Regions from separate parts of the Ruminiclostridium herbifermentans genome, predicted to be linked through region 1. Evidence: riboswitches for the same ligand, from Rfam matches in the RefSeq annotation. Region 1 holds a riboswitch; the other holds the start of a gene.
What was found. A riboswitch is a leader RNA that binds a small molecule or an ion and turns the genes downstream of it on or off. The one in region 1 is predicted to bind cyclic di-AMP.
Positions count from the first base shown of each region.

Region 2: linked by a shared signal. The riboswitch ahead of dapB (4-hydroxy-tetrahydrodipicolinate reductase) and the one ahead of EHE19_RS11655 (C40 family peptidase) in region 1 are both predicted to bind cyclic di-AMP.

Region 1 covers NZ_CP061336.1:2,865,890-2,873,634, forward strand. Annotated here, with positions in the region: gene EHE19_RS11650 (DNA internalization-related competence protein ComEC/Rec2) at 1-788, opposite strand, end outside; gene EHE19_RS11655 (C40 family peptidase) at 1,491-2,378, opposite strand; cyclic di-AMP (ydaO/yuaA leader) riboswitch at 2,383-2,514, opposite strand; gene EHE19_RS11660 (GNAT family N-acetyltransferase) at 2,641-3,168, opposite strand; gene EHE19_RS11665 (hypothetical protein) at 3,651-3,914, shown strand; gene EHE19_RS11670 (aspartyl-phosphate phosphatase Spo0E family protein) at 3,921-4,076, opposite strand; gene EHE19_RS11675 (sodium-translocating pyrophosphatase) at 4,670-6,931, shown strand; gene EHE19_RS11680 (O-acetylhomoserine aminocarboxypropyltransferase/cysteine synthase family protein) at 7,344-7,745, shown strand, end outside.
Region 2 covers NZ_CP061336.1:2,986,565-2,994,309, forward strand. Annotated here, with positions in the region: gene EHE19_RS12175 (D-alanyl-D-alanine carboxypeptidase family protein) at 74-1,303, shown strand; gene dapB (4-hydroxy-tetrahydrodipicolinate reductase) at 1,355-2,215, opposite strand; cyclic di-AMP (ydaO/yuaA leader) riboswitch at 2,451-2,591, opposite strand; gene EHE19_RS12185 (3D domain-containing protein) at 2,725-3,522, opposite strand; gene EHE19_RS12190 (DUF3788 domain-containing protein) at 4,003-4,449, opposite strand; gene EHE19_RS12195 (DUF975 family protein) at 4,561-5,325, opposite strand; gene EHE19_RS12200 (VanW family protein) at 5,713-6,531, opposite strand; gene EHE19_RS12205 (secondary thiamine-phosphate synthase enzyme YjbQ) at 6,612-7,028, opposite strand.

The DNA.
Region 1 (7,745 bases):
TGCGTTAAGCCGGCTTTGCTAAAAGCATTATATGCATTTTCATCAAGTCCGTCTTTATATCCTATAATCATTCCCGCTAGCAATCCTGCTTGGTTCTTGTCTAAACAAAACTCAACTATTCCCAGCACATAATTCTTTATGCTAAATCCCAGCTTGTTAATCCATCCACCGCCTTTATTTCCAATTAAATCTATATCTGAAATATTTCTTAAATACACTGCCCCCGATACACCTAAACCGGCTAAATAGCGTTTATAATTAAATCCTCCAGGATTGACAGCTGGTTTTGGCTTTTCTATGTTTCCAGTAAATGATATAGCAGCTCTATAGACAAATGCGTTATTTTTCTCAAAATACTCGCTATTATTTGAAGTATTAATAAGCAGCTTTCCAATAACTTCTTTCTCATTTTGTTCATAGATAATTTTATTTGTTTTCATAAAAAATTTTATTTTTCCATCTGATGAACTTTCAATTTCACTGTCCACATAGCCCTCAATAGTCACCGTCTGATTGTAAAATCCATCAAATGTGTTTGAATAGTTTTTCTCCGCATTATAAAAACTAATACCACCATAGGCTAAAAAAGCAAGGGATGCTATTACAATAAACATAGCTTTCTTAATTTTATTGAAAAAGAGGAAAATAAAAAATAAGCTTAAGGCTATAAATGTTAAAACAAATAACATTCCAAAATAAGAGCATAACAAAATGCCTAAAATAAATGATACACAAAAAAAGCAAAGCGGCCTCTTTATGTAAACGTTAAATTTTTTCAAATTAACCACCCTTTGAGTAATATTGGTTTACAATACAATATCTATTTTAATTTCATTTCTTTATTTCATTTTTTAAGTAATGTGCAGATAAGTACGATAATTCAGCTTTCCAATGAAAGGTATATTTAAAGATTATTAATAGCTGCTTCCTAGTAAACCAACTTTTTAAGTGATTTGTTCGTTAGGGTTCTGATTTGTTTTATTATTGTCAAATAAACTAATTTTTTTAAGTGAGAAAGTTGATTTTTTTATTTATGAATTTCTAAATTTTGCGAACATGCACCTGTGAAAAGATTAATCTAAAGTTTAATAATCAACTTGCGTATATAGAGTTCATCGGTACGAAAGGAAAGAACCAAATCTCTTTTGGATATGAAGTACCCATTCCTTAACCATGATTATAACTTTGATAGAACAATAAGATTTGTTAACTAAAGAAAGTTTAAAGATTGGTAAATCTGTGAATTGTTAATCTAAAAATAAAGAACTTAGTTATATCATTACTTGATATTTTATAAAAACAAGAGTTTTTAGAAGTAAATATTACCTTTGGAATTGCTGAATGAAATTTAGTATCAATAAAAAATCTTGAAATAAAAATGATTACTTATCACAAAATAAAAATAACAAAATAAAAACTGCCAAAAACATCATAGAACGTAAAATCAGCTAATACTAGAGATTTTACGTTCTATATAGTATTACATAATATTACATAACTCTTTTAGCACCAATATATGTTCCTCTATACTCTGATAATTTCTGAATAATAACTGAATTATTCGTAGATGAAGCATGAATAAATTTGTCATTACCCATATAAATACCAACATGATCTATAGAGCCTGCTTTCCCTCTGCGAGATGCATCAAAAAATAAAATATCTCCAGGTCTTAATGCACTCTTAGAAACTTTGGTACCATTTGAATACATATCTGATGCTGAACTACTTAGACTAACTCCGAAATGCTTGTAAACATAACTTACAAAGCCCGAGCAGTCAAAACCATTTGGACTTTTACCTCCAGCTACATAACGTACACCAACGTATTGCTTTGCAAAAGCTATAACATCACTGAGATCAGAATTATCAGACTCAGTAATAGTAACTGCAGTTGTTGAACGTGATGTTTTTGCTGAAGCAGTAGTAGAATCTACAAATTTGGTAGCAACATATCCTTCCTTTGAATCTACTTTAACTTTGTGCCAGCCTGATTGAGTATCAAGAATAACAACACTTTTTCCATTATTCAAAGTACCAATTATATTGCTTTCTGTACTAGCACTAGATCTAAAATTAACACCATTAGCATTAATTTTCCCTGCTGTCTGCAGTGGTTTTATGTAGTCACTGCTTACCCAACCTGTCTTTCCACTAAAGGAAATCTTGTACCAGCCATTAGACTTATCAATAATTGAAACCTTTGAATTGGATAACTTTGTGATAACATCGGAAGATGTATTAGGTGCCTTTCTCATATTTACATTTGTTCCATCAATTTGTCCTGACTGACTAGCAGCCATTACAGCTGAACAAACAAGAACCAGAGAAAAAGCAAAAATACATGCAACGAGTATCTTGTTAATCTTACCTATCATTAGCTCCTCCTATAATAACGCTTCCGAAGTTAGCTGTCGGGCTCGGGCAATAGGATCGCCCTACTATTTTCATAGATTCACCCCAAATATTTTGGTTCCTCCGTACCCGTATAACGGGATTCAGCTATTTTTATGCTACAAAGCTATTATATTCATTTTGTAACAGTTTGTCAAACTTTTCGCAACATTTGCGCAATTTTTTGGTAATATTTTTGTAATCTTCTTTTAAATACTGATACATATGGATTAGTTTTCCAATCAGTTATTGATTTCTTATATCTTTATACATGAATGTAACTAATTTACTTGATGAATCTGAACATAATTCAGAGAGCTGATTACATTCTTTATATCCACATTTTTTCCAAAACCTTATCCCAGTAATATTTTTCTTATATACCGAAATATAACTTTTCTCCATACCAAATTGCTGCATCAAAAAATTTTCTAATAAATTCATTACTTGAACTCCATGTCCTTTTCTTTGATATGGCTTGTTTATTGCCAGAGAGTTAATCCATATAATTTTTTCATTTTTAATTATTATGCCTTTAATAAAACCAATAACTTCTCTTGATGGTACTAAATAAATATCAAGAAAAAATACATTTTGTCTTGTAATAAACTGAGAAATTTGATGTGAAAACTGTTTGTAATCTATAGTGTTAAATATACCTGTAGCATAACTATAATCGTATGTATTTTTATATATTGAATAAATATTGCTTATACTTTCTTTATTAATATTTCTTATATTGAACGTATCATTTGTTATATTTATATTTAACATAATTAAAATAGCCTTCCTCTTGTTGAATAAAATAATAGACAAAATTATTATAACAAAAAAATATAGTGCAAACTCTAATTTAATTTCCAAAGATATTTTTCATAAAAAATTACTATATAAAAGTTCTCTAATAAAAATTCTCTATTAAAAATTCTCTATTAAAAATTCTTTCATTAAATTTTCTTAATTTTCTTTATTTTTCTTTATTTAATTTTCTCTTTGGAACTTTTCCTTGATATTTCTATTTATACTTTGATATTTCTATTTATACTTTGATATTTCTATTTATACTTTTTCATCGCAATTACTTTAGTTTATATAAGGAAATAATTGACATACTTTAATTTTCATTGTATTTTTTATATATCAATAAATTAATTGCAGGTATAGCCATAATAAAAATTTGTCAAAAATTAAAGATAGATAGGCTTACGCCTAACAATCACAGATATTTTCAGTTTCGCTGAAAGAAGGAGGAACAAATGCAATTTGAAACGAACTATACAGGAAGTGACGATGTTTTATTGGAATGCTCATACTTGTTAATATCAATTTTATTAAAACAGTATAAAGAAAACGTAATTGACTTAGATTGTTTTAAAAGTAACTCTATAAATAAAATACAATACATCTTGAATAACTTCCATAAAATACAAGATGAGTCACATAAAGAAAAAATAAAAAAACTTATAAACGAATGTATTGAAATAAATAATAGTAATAATGCAAAAACCGCACAAAAGTAATACTCATTAGTCAATATTATAAAACTCTAATATCAGACTATCCAAGCGTTTACTTAGCAGAAGAATATCATGTTTTGCCCATGGCTCATTTTCTAATAATTTGTAGAGTTCGCTTTTTAACAACTCTACTTCCTTATTAAGCATAATATTTTTATCTTCCATTATATACCACCATTCTCTTCATTTGTGGAGTAATATACTACATAATTTTACCATCATATAATTCAAAAGTAAATATATCTCAACATGTTATAATATCAAAAAATCATATTTTATAACGTTAATAAATTATAATTTATCAAACATTGTAATCAAATTCAATATATAGAAATTACACATTTAATAATACTAAATATTGTGTATTATGTAAATTATTTCAATAGAATTTTTTCTAAAATTTTCGTTTCCTATTATTAGCATTCAAGATTTAAAAACATATTCAAAACTATATATTGTAGCCAAAAAAACTAATAGCACTATATGAATAAATTTCCATATTTACATTAATATTACTATAAATATTATAATTTAATATTTACAGCCTTTTGTAACATTAATTTCCCCTAAAAAAACAAAAATATTTTATTCTATTTTTGGTCTTTATAGAATAAAATTCATGTTACAGTTCAAATATATTAATCCACAAAACATCATATATTGTTTAAAGGATAATTTATTATTTTATAGAATTAGTATACTATACCATAAATTTACTTTTGACATTAAATATTTTATTGTGAAAGGATGTGTAAAAATTGTCTAGCCTTAGTAATGCTACAACTTTTGAAACTGTTTCGGTTTGGTGTGTTCTCATAATCGCCTTTTTGGGATTAGGCTACGCATTATTACTTCGCAGTCAGGTACTAAAGTTTGATAAAGGTACCCAACAAATGCAGGAAATATGGAGTTCAATTAAAGGTGGAGCTGATGCATATTTACGCCGTCAGCTGAAAACAATTCTTCCACTTATTGCTATCCTTACGGTTTTGTTATTTTTCTCAGTATATATTGTTCCACCAAGTGATGAAGCTGTAGAGAGATTTTCAAATCTGAGTGAAGATAAAATAAAGCTTGTTATTGGCTTTGCAAGAGCTATTGCTTTTATTATGGGAGCTGGTTTTTCACTTATTGTAGGACAGTTTGGAATGAGAATGGCTGTAGAAGGTAATGTACGTGTGTCATCTGCTTCTAGAAGAAGTTTTGGTGAGGCTTTAAGGATTGCCTATCGTACAGGAACAATTACAGGTATGCTAACAGATGGTTTAGGTCTTCTAGGCGGAACCGTTATCTTTATAGCTTTGGGTGTTGCTGCTCCTGATGCTTTGTTAGGTTTTGGTTTTGGTGGTACCTTACTTGCTTTATTTATGAGAGTGGGCGGCGGTATCTATACGAAAGCTGCCGATGTGGGTGCTGATTTGGTAGGAAAAGTAGAAGCAGGAATTCCAGAAGATGATCCAAGAAATGCAGCTGTAATTGCAGATTTAGTGGGTGATAACGTAGGTGATTGCGCCGGAATGGCTGCTGATATATTTGAGTCCTATGAGGTTACAATTGTATCAGGCTTAATATTAGGTCTCTCCCTTTACGCTGCAACAGGTCAATTAAAGTGGATAATATTTCCATTGTTAGTAAGAGGTATTGGCGTGTTCTCATCAATAATTGGTACATACTTAGTTAGAGATTCTAAAAAAGGTAATGCTCTGACCTCAATCAATAAAGGCTTCTATACATCTGCTGCAATTAGTTTAGGCTCATTTGCCCTTTTAGCTGCTTTCTACATGAATGAATGGAGAGCTTTCCTCTCTGTAGCAGTTGGTATTTTACTTGCTGTAGCACTGGACGAGGTTACAAAGCACTTTACAGATACTAAGCATAGACCAGTAAAAGATATTGCGTCTGCTTCTAAATCAGGTTCAGCCACATTGATTCTGCGTGGTATAGCAGAAGGTTATGAAAGTGCTGTTTGGCAAACTTTAGTAATAGCTGTCACAATTATGAGTTCTATTCTAATTTATTGGGGTCAAGGTGTATCATTTGTTTTATACGGAGTTGCAATGACAGGTATTGGTATGTTAACTCTTACTGGTAACAATGTTGCAATGGATTCTTTTGGCCCTATTGCTGATAATGCAAACGGAATTGCTGAGTTATCAGGTCTTGATAAGGATTCCAGAAAGGTTTTAGACAGCCTTGATGCCACTGGTAACACAACGAAAGCAATTACAAAAGGTGTTGCAATTGGTTCAGCTGTAATAGCTGCGGTTTCTCTATTTGGTTCCTTCCTTACTGATGTAACTAAGATACAATTAGGAATGGGCGCGAGTGAAACACTTTTTGATACAGGTATCAGAATATCAAGCCCAATAGTTTTCGTTGGTATGCTGATAGGTGCATGTATTCCATGGCTATTTTCTTCATTAATTATAAATGCTGTAACTAGAGCAGCTTCTCTTATTGTTAATGAAGTACGCAGACAATTTAAAATACCTGGCTTGCTTGAAGGAAAAGTTAAACCTGATTATCAGAATGCAGTTGATATTTGTACAATTGCTGCCCAAAGAGAATTACTACCTTTAGCAGTAATATCTGTTGTAGCTCCATTAATTGTCGGCATATTATTAGGTGTTGAGGCGTTAGGTGGTTTATTAGGAGGAGTTATTGTATCAGGTCAATTGTTGGCAGTATTTATGGCCACTTCTGGTGGTGCTTGGGATAACGCAAAGAAAACCATCGAAGATGGTGCTCATGGCGGAAAGGGTTCTGATTGCCATAAAGCAGCCGTTGTTGGAGATACCGTTGGAGATCCTCTAAAAGATACTGCAGGTCCAGCCTTAAATCCAATGATTAAAGTAATAAATCTAGTTTCGCTTCTTGCTGCTCCTATTCTCATACAGTATAAAAGTACTGATACTGGTATGATTGTAACACTTACTATTTGTGCCGCATTAATTATAGGTGCAATACTGTATTCAAAAAAGGGTGGCTTCAGAAAAGCTAAACAAACTAAATCACTGTAAATTATGATTATTTAACTTCGTACATAAATATAATCACCTAAAATATGTTCATGATATTTATTTCTTTTAATATGATACTACTGCTATTTGATATTATTAAGCGTTAAGCAATATATTCAACTGCACTGCTAAATTTAAATTAATAAAAAACATAAAAGTTCCAGTATTTTGATATCAAAACAACTTGTCAAAATACTGGAACTTTATTTTATGGCTAAATAAGCTGACTTTTTTAACAAAATTTATGATACTATTCGGTCTAATAAATTATCTTTGTCTATGAGTGTTCAAATATATTAAAATAATATTTTAATATTTTATAATATTATAGTATGTAATTTTGTTTTTTAGTATAATATGAAATTATATAAAGACAGTAAAATATTCTGTTACCTTGAAAGGATGATTTAAAATGACATGGAAAATAGAAACCAAGTGCTTGCAGGAGGGCTATAAACCTGGAAATGGTGAACCTCGTGTCCTTCCTATTTATCAAAGCACAACCTATAAATACAGTTCCACTGAGCATGTGGCTCAATTATTTGACTTGACAGTTCCTGGACATATGTATTCTAGAATAAGTAATCCTACTGTTGAATGTGTTGAAAATAAAATTGCTGCACTAGAAGGCGGTGTTGCTGCACTTTGTACTTCGTCAGGACAAGCAGCCTCAATGATTGCCCTCTTAAATATATGTAATGCTGGAGATCACATTGTTTCCTCTTCTACTATTTACGGAGGTACCTTTAATCTTTTTGATAAAAGGTTCAGAGAAATGGGAATAAGTATTACCTTTGTGGATCAGGACTCAACT
Region 2 (7,745 bases), 120 kb from region 1:
ATTACATAATAAATTATTATATATTTAATTAGAAATATTAATTATTAATAAGTATTTTTTCCACAGGAGAAAAATGAAAAATAAATCAACAATAACCATTTTAATTGTATTAGCATTTATTTTAATATTTAATAGCGTATCTGTTTTCGCTTGGACACCTGAAGAGGATTTATCTGCCACTTCAGCTATTTTGATGGATACTACCAGAGGTCAAGTATTATATGAAAAGGGAGCAGATGCTATTAATCCGCCATCTATTATGTGTAAGCTGATGGCAGCTTTAATAACCATTGAGAAATCTCAATTAAACTCTATGGTTACTGTGAGTAAAAATACAGCCAAAATTAATGGTTCCTCCTTGAATCTTGTAGTTGGAAATCTTTATAGCGTAGAAGATTTATTATACGGCATTATATTATCACAAGGAAATGATGCTGCAATAGCTTTAGCTGAATATGTTGGTAATGGTAGTATAGATAAATTTGTTGGTTATATGAATGACAAAGCAAAAGAGTTAAATTTAACTGATACATTTTTTGTAAATCCAACGGGATTGCATGATGATAAACAATTTACGTCAGCTAGAGACATTGCAAAACTTGTAAAGTTTGCAATTTCAAATCCTACCTTTAATTCATTATTTGGTTCAAAAGGTGTAGCTTGGATTAATGGAAAGAACTCTTCAATTCTAACTAACCAAAACAAGCTTTTTTGGAGTTATTCAGGTGTTGATGGCGGTAAGGTTGGTTCTACTCCTCAGCAGGGAACTACTTCTGTTACTACAGCAACAAGAGATAATAGACGGTTAATAGCAGTCGTATTTGATGAAACTGAAGAAAAAGCACTATCACAAACTGCTCAGCTGTTTGATTATGGTTTTTCTAACTTCTTTACTGGTGTTCTAGTTTCTAAGAATACCCCTTTAAGAAGCATAACTGTTGAGGATTACAAGGTCGATTTAATTAGTAAAATTGATGTTCTTTACACATATCCAAAAGGTGACAGCTTTATTAAAAATATCAGCTTTGATATCAATAAAAAACTAAGTCTCCCTATTAGTACAGATACAATTGCAGGCGTATTGACTTACACGTTAAATGATGACACTGTAGTAGAAGTTAATTTATATCCAGATAAAGCAGTTACAGCTCCAGAGGATTATAGAACTAAAATAAAATCAATATTTAAGGAAAATCAAGATTTATCAATAATAGTATTTATACTTTTAACCATTGAATTAATTATAGTGATATATAAATTGATAATTCTAATTATTAAAGTATTAAAAAGAACAAAAACTTAGTTCACTTGAGTGTGTGAGCTAAGTTTTTATATTATTAAATTAAGTACATTATTAGACTATTTCTGCATCAAGCTTACCTTTATAACTTTTTTGCCTTTTTGATCTATTTGAATTTTCTATATATGTTTTCAATACCTTTTCTAAATCAAGAACATCCTTCATTTCAAAATAACCTGATTTTTTATGAATGAATTTAGCAGCCTTTATTGCTCCTTCAGCAAATGCTTTTCTAGAAAAAGATTCATGACTTATTTCTATTTTATCTTCCTCTCCAACAATCATAACTTCATGCTTGCCAATTACTCCTCCTGCTCTTACTGAATTAATAGGTATTTGATAACTATTAGCAATTGGAGAACCTACATTTTTTAATCCATTCTGAATTTCACAAGCAATTTTTTCTGCGGTTCCTGAAGGTGAGTCTAGTTTATTTTTGTGATGTACCTCTGTAATTTGAAAATCGTAGTTATTTAGAAGGCTTGCTGCTATATTTGTAAGAAGCATCAATACATTTACGCCTAAAGTAATATTAGGTGCATATAATATTCCATTTTTGTATTTTCTAGCTAAAACATATATCTTTTTTAGCTGATAGGATGAAAATCCAGTTGTTCCTATTATAATATTAACTTTATACTTTGAAAAAATCACTGCATTTTTTAGGGCAGCCTTTGGATTAGAAAAATCAATTACAACATCTGGTTTGTCTTTAAAAATCACCTGTTCCAGTTTTTCAGAACTACTAATAATTATTCCCGTATCATCAGTACCTATAACCTTCCCTAAATCCTTGTTCAAAGATTTGCTATTTGGGCTGCATATAGCTGAAACAATATGAAGATCTTTGTCATTTAAAATTGCTCTAGAAATTTCCTTACCTGTACGGCCAACACCTGCTATGCAAATTTTGATCACTAAGCTTTCCTCCTTATTTATAAAATGATTTAGCCACTGCTTTTAAAAGAGCGACTAGAATGTGACACTTACAGCATAATCAAAATGCTGCGCTTTAATCAAAAGTGCAGTTTTGTGCAAGTTTTTTACTTTGCACTTATACTTTTAAGTGTTAATAAATATGAAGAAAATGAATGTTAATGAAAATGCTACAGTATTAACTGTAGCATTGGATAGAATTATCAAATTAAATTCACTTTCTCCCCAACGCTTACGAAGTTAGCTGTCGGATTCGGGTTGCAAGAGACTAACCCTACCTGAATTATCAGGATTCACCCCATTTAATGGTTCCCCCGCTTATAGTTTAATAACTATAACTCAGCGACAAATCTTTAGACACCAATGCAATATGGACACTGATTCTAAAAATTTATATATTTTTTTGACTTAGCAAACATATTTTATCGTACACAATTAAAAAAGTCAACATTTCCACATAGAAGTTTAATTTCCCTAAAATACGTTGATTAACCCAGAATAGATGTATCAATCTTCCCATTTCCCATTTTTACTAAATATACATCATAATACTGATTGCCTAAAGCTTTTGCAAAATTCTTATCAAATACAGCAAAGTCAAATCTATTTTTACCCTTTATTGCACTGCCTGTATCCATAGCAATAGCATAGCCAAGGCCTTTTATGTAAAATATCGTTCCATATGGCCAATGTTTTTTATCTATTGCAACTGACACACCTGGAATTATTGGGTGTCCAGAACTTGTTATTCCTTTGTTATTTCCACATTCCTCTACCGAAGGCGTATAGGCTGTACCTAGAAATTTTCCTATATATTCTTTTTTTATATTACTATTAGTCAATGATTCGCTATTATATATTTTATAAGATTGAGGTGTCAAACCCACTGATGCTGCTTTTTTAAGTGACTTTTGAAGTTCAAGATTATCTTTTAGTAATTCGTTGTTTTGCTCCTCTATTTTTTTTCTATTTTGTTTTAGTTCATTAATTTCTTTCTTTATTTTCTCGTTTTCCTGTTTGAGTGCATTATACTGCTTATTTAAGCTTTCAGCCAACATTTTATTCTCGTCCCTAGCCATCCTTTCTCTTATTGATAGGGACTGGTTAGACTTCATTATTATCATTGCTTGTGCACATTCATTATCATACTTCACTTTATATTTTAAAAATAAGTTATTCATCTTTATACAGTAAAAACTAAGAACTAAACATGCTAAAACCAAAAAAATCATAAGTACTTTAATGGTAATGCTTTTATTTATATTATAGCCGTCAGAACCATCCATATTTTATATGCTCCTTATTACGTAAACCACATCATCTCTAGTGGTAATAATAATGTTAACAAATCTTTATGAACCAGAAATAAATACAGAAATCCAATTTCCATTATTTTACTATTTATAATATTTCCAATTCAAATACAATTTATACCTTCTGTATAACATTATTCACAATGCATATAAATATAGGACTGTTGTTGTATTTTAGCATGAATAAATACATTTACATAATATGTTAGGACGAAGCTGTTATAAGACTTTAAAAATATAGTATATATCTTTAAGCGTTAACTACTTAAATCATTCATACTGTATAGTACAATCTATGAATTGTTCACGAAAATTATGCTGATATATTTGTATTCTTTATAAAAGCTGCTTCAAATAAAACTAACAACCATTGCATTAGTACCTATGCTACTTACTACTTCTGGACTTGTGCTATATCCAAATATGCACAACAAAATTTGTTCTTGTACATATTTACTTGCTGCTCTTAGGAGACAACTTAACTGATATCAGTTTTTTGTAGTCCTCTAATGTAGCTAAATCTTTTACCTGAAACATAACCCATTTTCCAATTTTCATATAATCTCCTGCATGCCTGTAAATCTCTGCAATATTGTCAGTTAAAGCCGGAAGAATAGCCTCCATTTTTTGTTCAAGCTTATAGCTAATAACCAGCAAAACAGAAAATGAATTTTCCTCTGGGTACAAGGTTCCAAGAGATTGCCCGCTTTTTTGAAACTTTACATTCCAGCCAGGCTTACCAGAACAACAACTGTAAGTTAGCTTGGGTTTGGCCTTGTATTTCTCTTCTATATACTCCATTAATTCTTGCCATAACTGCTTTGCTTCCCCACCAATATATTCAACTATATCCTCCATAGTAGGCTGCGTATCTTGCGGAAAAATTTCATGCCATTGCATTTTATTTGACCTCCTCTAGGAATATACAAAAGAATTTTGTGCACAGGATTTTTTTGAACACAAAATTCTTTTACATTTATTTTTACATTCAATATTTTTTTGTGAAGTTATTTAATTTGCTTGTGCCAGTTCTTCATGACTACAAATGCCAGTGTTCAAGGCATAATCACGCAGCACTAAATAAAGTTCTGCTTTAGTGGCATTAATGTAAGGAGCAAGAAATATAGTTCCTATACCTAAAGTCAGCACGCATAGTAACCACCAACCTATGAAGGAAAGATCCAATACAAACATATCAAATTTATGCCCATAAGTCATTTTGTTACTAATTTCAATTGCTCTTCTGATACCAATGTTAGGATTTTCAGCTAATATGTATGGAACCATGCTATATGAATATGATTTTACAATTCCAGGTATAATGAAAAGGAGATACCACAAAAAGTTTTGAACGGCTTTTAATAACATGGTAAATACTATTCCTGAGTAGTTTTCTCTGTAAAATGCAAAACTAAAGCATTTTGAATTATCTTCGTATCTAGCAGATTTTATAAAATATCTTCTTCCACCAACCTCTAAAGGATATCCTAACAATATTCGAAAGGCTGATACAAAAACAATAATTAAAGTAATAACAATAGCCCCTAAAGCAAATATTGCTATAATTTGGGCTGTAATATTTGATAATACCGATTCAGATAATATCCAGTTTTTTGAAGCACTATAATTATTGTTACTATCATTTAAAGTAAATCTGCTGCTTCCGCCATTATAACCACTTGCAATTCCAATTACTAAACTAATTAAAAGTGCTTTCCAATAATTATTTCTCAGAACTGCCTTTGCCCTACTTTTAAGTTCTTCTCTTGACCACATATTATAATCCCTCTTTCTTATAAATTTAGGAGTCTTCTTATATTTCAATAAATCTTCTTAATAAAATTTCAGTATTTTTATTTCTTTCCCCATGAAATCATACTTAACTCCTATATTTAATTGCTAGAAATTGTTTACAATTATAATACGTATTGTCACTCTAAAATGTCTTAAATTTAAAATAACTTTTTTGATAGCCTATATCGTACTATATAAATCAACAATAATTAATTATAATAAATATCAATATTTAAATAAGCAGTCCCCATAAAAACTTATTCTTTTCTTTTGTTACTGGAGTCAGTTTAATGGCTTGCCTGATTATTTACGACCATTTTTTCTTTTTCCAACATGTATCCTCTTAATTGTTTAATTTATAATATTATATCAATTACTATTCTTAAAGCATTCTGGAGTATATTTCACTTTCGAGAAATTCTTTATTAATAATTCAGTTTCAAGGATTTTTCCACTTGCAAATTTGGCAATTTTATTTCTCCATATTTCATTTTTTCTAAAGAACTCATCTTCTATTTTTAAAAATTCATGTTCTCGTTCAAACACATGATAAGAATAAGGTAATTCCTCGTCAATTCTGAGTTCACCCTCTAAGCACTTTTGTGATAGCCAAAAATTAAACTGAAATGTATATGGCGTATTATTTTTAATCTGTAGATCAATATAGTTATAGAATATTGTAGCACCACTTCCAAATGGTAGAATTCTTCCATCGTCAGGGAAAGGATCAAAGCTATGATGATGCCTTTCTATAATATCTAAAGGGCTGTGCAAAACAAGCCAGTGAACTAAATTTGCTATTTGGCACAAGCCCCCGCCTATACCCGGTCTTGCTTCTTCATTAAAAAGTTCCATCCCTGGCAAATATCCCTTTCTTTTTGTTGGCAATCCAATAAGTCTGCATAGGGAAAATACTTCATTAGGCTTAATAATTATTCCATTTAATCTTTCTATTGCAATTTTTAAATTGGTAACTTTATTGTACTGCAATATCATATCGCTATCTCCAAGCTTCCTTATCAAGACAGACTGATGTTTTTTTACTCTAAACGGAAGCTTTTCTATTTGCCTCTTTTTTGCATATGTATTCGAATCAAAATACCAACAAAAATATCTTTTCAACCTTCTATACCAAATAGCCAAAAAATAAAAAAATTTATTTCTCTGACTTAAAAGTTTCTTACTCATTATTAATAATTTCCTTCATTATTTGATTTTCTGTAACAGATATCATATTTTTATTATGAACTACACCTTTTTCATCATCGTCACTCTCCTATAATCTTCACCAGCACCCTTTTCTCTCTCATTCCATCGTATTCACCATAAAAGATTTGCTCCCAGGTTCCAAAATCCAGTTTACCATTTGTAACAGCAACCACAACCTCTCGGCCCATAATTTGTCTCTTCAGGTGTGCATCTGCATTATTCTCATAACCATTATGATTGTATTGGTTATAAGGCTTTTCAGGTGCTAGTTTTTCTAACCACTTTTCAAAATCTTGGTGTAGTCCCATTTCATCATCATTTATAAATACACTTGCAGTAATATTCATCGCATTAACAAGCACCAGTCCTTCTTTTATTCCACTTTCATCAATGCATTTTTGAACCTCAGCACTGATATTAATATATGCTCTTCTCCTTGGTATATTAAAATACAACTCTTTTCTGTATGATTTCATAGTTATATCCCCCTTTATATTTGGTTAAGCAATATTTGCTTGAGAACTTGCGTTTTTACTATTAGCAGTCTTATCTTTACTTATGTTAACTTATAATTTACTTATATTTATGCTGTTATTATACTATTTTTCCCATAATAACACCATATACATCAGCAGAAAACATATCCTAGCAAACCTATGCTAAATGTAAATATAGCTTACGAAAAATCACCGTCCTAAAACAGTCACTAAATCAATTTTAGTTCAAACCTCCACTGGCCGTGGTCCAACAAGTCCAAATTATCGCCCGGTTTCATCGAATATTTAGCCAAAAATAATTGACTTCAAATCTCACAGGCTGTCAGCAATAAAACTTCCAAATTTTAAATGACCTTTACCAATAGAGCACTTGTTATAACTATATTTACGTTATAATCTGCCATATTAATATACAAAAGCTAATTACTTTGCTGTAACTTGAACTCAATAATTTGTAAGCTGTCCAATTGAGACGGTTAAAGAACTTGCTATAGACACAATAATCTAGGCAATAGAAAGAGAAATATCTAGTTAGGGGATAAAATTATTATAAAATTATAGAACATAGCAGTATACTACATAGAATTTTAAAACTTGAAACCCTTTGAAAACGAGACTGGCTGCATTCTTCAAATAACTATATTTGTTTAAAAAACAGATAGAATTATTTTAATCACAAAGAAAGAGTACACACAT